DNA from 2 places in the Photobacterium nomapromontoriensis genome. Region 1 is predicted to be linked to the other one. Evidence: riboswitches for the same ligand, from Rfam matches in the RefSeq annotation. Region 1 holds a riboswitch; the other holds the start of a gene.
What was found. Region 1 has a riboswitch for lysine ahead of L4D12_RS12170 (Na+/H+ antiporter NhaC family protein). Riboswitches for the same ligand answer to the same signal wherever they lie in the genome.
Positions count from the first base shown of each region.

Region 2: another riboswitch for lysine. It lies ahead of L4D12_RS00080 (Na+/H+ antiporter NhaC family protein); the one in region 1 lies ahead of L4D12_RS12170 (Na+/H+ antiporter NhaC family protein).

Region 1 is NZ_JAKJSL010000028.1:103,986-106,195, forward strand. It holds gene L4D12_RS12165 (BCCT family transporter) at 1-602, opposite strand, end outside; lysine riboswitch at 793-965, shown strand; gene L4D12_RS12170 (Na+/H+ antiporter NhaC family protein) at 1,049-2,210, shown strand, end outside.
Region 2 is NZ_JAKJSL010000001.1:17,950-20,159, reverse strand. It holds gene L4D12_RS00085 (aspartate/glutamate racemase family protein) at 1-566, opposite strand, end outside; lysine riboswitch at 807-984, shown strand; gene L4D12_RS00080 (Na+/H+ antiporter NhaC family protein) at 1,096-2,210, shown strand, end outside.

The sequences.
Region 1 (2,210 bases):
AGCAGACCAAAGATAAACAAAATATCAATGACCTTACCCCATTTACCATGGCTACGCGCCTCACCAATAACAGGCATTAACGCAGCAGAAACTTTCAATACTGGCTGTTTACGCACATAGAAGAAATAGGCGATAGGAATGGCTGGGATCAGATAAATTGACCATGCAACCGGCCCCCAGTGGAAAATACCGTACGTCGCCGCCCAACGCACCGCTTCCTCACTGCCTGGTTCTAACTGGAAAGGGGGGCTCTGATAATAATATGCCCATTCAATAGTCCCCCAATACAGGATACTGGCACCGATACCACCACAGAACAGCATCGCCGCCCAAGAGGCGGTTTTAAATTCCGGCTTTTCGTCAGCATCACCTAATTTAATCTGGCCTATATCTGAAAAAATGATATAAATCATAAAGAAGAAAGCAGCGAGGCCGAGTGCCAAATAAAGGAAACCGAGTTTATCAGTCATGAATGTTTTGGCTATCGCAATCCACTCTGCACCTTGGGCTGGAAACAACAATAGGGGGATTATCACGGAGAACAACAACCCTAACGCCCCAAAAAAGGTCGGCTTGTCGATCAATTCAAAGTGTTTTTTAATCATGCTAACTCCTTAGCAAATGAAAATTCCATGCATAGATAAGTCGATAATCATTCATAAACACCAGACACACAAACCAATAACCTAATCGTAACGATAAGAACAATAGATTGTTGCCAAATATCTATCTTTTTTGTGATTTAACACTTGCTCTGTGGTCGGTTATTGATAAGATAGCTAACGCAAACCCTTAATCAGTAGAGGCGCGCTGCCTATAAGTACCCGTGCGGAGGATGATACCGATGATGCCGGAGAAAGGAGTCAGCGCCGAAGTGACTGTTGTTATCACACTCAGTCGCTGGGCTTACGTCGAATAGGCGTAAGACTGCCATAGTTTTTTTCCTATGGAGCGCTACCTGAAGGGGTAACAAGTCATCACTTTTGTACGTCTTCGTTACACCTCTTTTCGGTAGATCTCCACCTTATTTTGTAGGTGTACAGAGATCATGAACCTCATCCATTATTCAGATTCCGCTTGGTCAATTCTCCCGCCAGTGTTAGCGGTTATCCTCGCTGTTACAACACGTCGTGTCCTATTATCACTAGGTGCAGGTATCGTTTCCGGTGCCTTTATGCTGACCGATTATTCACCTGTTGGCGCACTAAAATACCTTTCAGAGAAAGTCCTTAGCATTGTATGGTCTAACGGCAGCCTGAACAGCGATAACGTTAATATGATCATTTTCATGTTATTGCTAGGCGCATTGATCAGCCTGATGAGTGCCTCTGGCGCGACACAAGCCTTTGCCGACTGGGCAGCCGTACGCTGCAAAGATCGACGCAGTGCTAAATCGCTAACAGGTTTGATGGTATTCATCTTTTTTATCGACGACTTTTTCCATAGCCTGTCTGTAGGTGCTATTTGTCGCCCAGTTACCGACCGTTTCCAAATTTCTCGCGCTAAACTGGCGTATTTGTTGGACTCAACAGCAGCACCAGTTTGTGTACTCATGCCTATTTCGTCTTGGGGAGCTTATATCATCGCCCTGATTGGCGGGATCATGGTGGCACATAACGTGACAGACCAGAGCCCAATCGCTGCGTTCGTCGAGATGGTACCGATGAACCTATATGCGGTATTTACGCTGGTTATGGTGCTATGTGTCATTGCATTCCAACTTGATATTGGCCCAATGCGTAAGCACGAAGAGTGGGCGCTGGAAGGTAAACTATGGGATGAGTCTCGTGGCCGTCCAACGGGTCTTGATATCGAAACACCTGAAGGCAGCAACGGTAGCATGATTGATATGGTACTCCCTATCCTGACGCTAACTGCAGCGACGGTCTATTTCATGATCGAATCAGGTGCAACTGTACTGGCTGCGAAAGGCCTTGAGTTCAGCGTTATTGGCTCATTCGAAAACACTAACGTCGGTTCATCATTGGTATATGGTGCAATCTGTAGCTTAGTCGTTTCTATTGCACTCGCACTACGCTTGAAACTCAGTGCTAAAACCTGGCTTAAAGCCGCACCCCAAGGGATCAGCGCGATGCTGCCTGCTATCGTGATTCTGTTCTTTGCCTGGACTATCGGTGGTGTGGTACGTGACATGGAAACCGGTATGTACCTGGCTTCGATGGCAAATGGCAACATCCCAATTGAAATGC
Region 2 (2,210 bases), on a different contig from region 1:
CCGGATTGGTGCAATTTATCAATAATTTTCGCGTACGTTGATCGAGATTCATCACGTATTTCACCCCGGCATAGCTCTTGATAAATAATGTTATGCACGCTTTCCCTGTCATCACTGTCCGGCACGATCACTTCGATACCAAACTTGTCAGTTAGGCGGCCTTTATAAAAATCTTGCTCCATGGTAAAGCGCGTACCCAGCAGCCCGACTTTTTTAATACCGTGATCAATGAGATTTTGCGCAGTCGCATCCGCAATATGCAAAATAGGAATCGCTACCTTTGCTTCAATTTGCGGGGCCACTTTATGCATCGTGTTGGTACAAATCAGAATAAAATCCGCGCCACCGTTCTCTACCGCTTGTGCCGCATCAGCCAGAATCGTCGCCGTTTCATCCCATTTCCCTTGATGCTGTAGAGTCTCGATTTCATCAAAATCCACACTATACAGACAGATTTTGGCAGAATGTAACCCGCCTAAACGCTGTTTAACGCCTTCATTCAGCGCCTGATAATAGCTTAATGTCGATTCCCAGCTCATCCCACCTAGCATCCCAATCGTCTTCATCTCTCGTCCCTAATTCCTTGATTTATCAACTTCATTCAAGCTACCTCAAGATATTCAGCAGCGCGAGAGATATTTAGGCTTCACGCACAGTTTTTATGTCTGCAATATGCATCACAGACACCACCCCGATAACATAATTGAAATATTTACATGATCATCATCACAACTCGCCACTAATAATATTAATTTTAACCATTTGTGTGATTTATTCTTAGCCAAGCAGGATGCTATTTGATCTTCGCTACAAGTAGAGGCGCATTGCCTATCAGTCACTTAGTGGAGGTCGACAGCCGATGAAACTAGGTAAAAGGAGTCAATGCCGAAGTGGTACAGGGTGTCAGCCTGGCTACTGGGGTCGTTCTTAATAAGAACAACACTGTCATCTCAGACCTTGTCTGGATGGAGCGCTACAACACATTTTCATCGGAGTGGGTATAGCTACCCGCCCCTTTGCACTGTTTTGTCTGTCCGTGTCTCAATGTCTCTCTATTTGTCACTGTTTTGATCTATTTTTAGGAGATGTCGACGCATGGCTGATTACGGAATATTATCCATCGTACCCGCTTTACTTGCCCTAGTCCTCGCCTTTACAACACGTCACGTTGTACTGGCTCTAGGTGTTGCCGTTATTAGCGGCATGCTAATTTTGACCAAAGGACACCCCGCCGATACCGTACTGATGTTCTTATCTGACGGGCCCTTTGCTCAGTTGGCGAAAACCAGTAATGCACAAATTATTATTGTGATCACCATTATCTCGGGGTTTATCTACTTAGTTGAGCAAAGTGGTGGCATGGCGGCCTTTTCTACTGTCGCCACCCGCTTTATCTCCTCACCATGCAAAGCCCAGCTGGCGACGTGGGCGGCGGGGATCGGGGTATTTTTCACTGACTCAGGGAACTCATTGATCCTTGGCCCCATGTTTTCACCTATCTATGAAAAACTGAAATTAAGTAAAGAGAAACTGGCCTTTATTATCGATTCAACCTCCTCTCCAGTGTGTGTGTTAATCCCGATAATCAGTTGGGGCGTGTACTCACAAGGGTTGATAGAAAACGCTTATGACAATATGGGCACCCCCGTTGATGGCTTTGCCACCTTTCTGCAGGTGATCCCTTACCAACTCTATGCATTACTGGCGCTACTGAGTGTGCCCGTTTACGCCATCATGAAAAAAGACTGGGGACCAATGGCAGACGCTGAAGAACAGGCCAGCCAGCAACCATCAATCACAGCCACGACGAACACAGTCACTAACGCCCCCTCAATGTCACTGATTTTAGTCCCATTAGGGGTATTATTTGCCACCATCGTGGTGTTGTTTAGCTACAACTATTATCTGCATGGCACCATTAACGGGCCGATTATCCGAACAACACTCGGCACCAGCTACCTTATCGCCTCACTCACGGCCATTGTGTATTACGCGTATACCAAAACCATGACGGCCAACACCTCGTTCAATACGTTTATTTCCGGCATGCAGCGGATCATGCTTATTTTGATCATCTTGCTACTGGCATGGACCTTAGGGGATATTTGTAAATCATTAGGTACCGGGGAATATATCAGTCAAGTGATGGATGATCGGCTCCCCGTGTTTCTACTACCCGCCTTAATTTTCATTATTGGTAGCTTTATTTC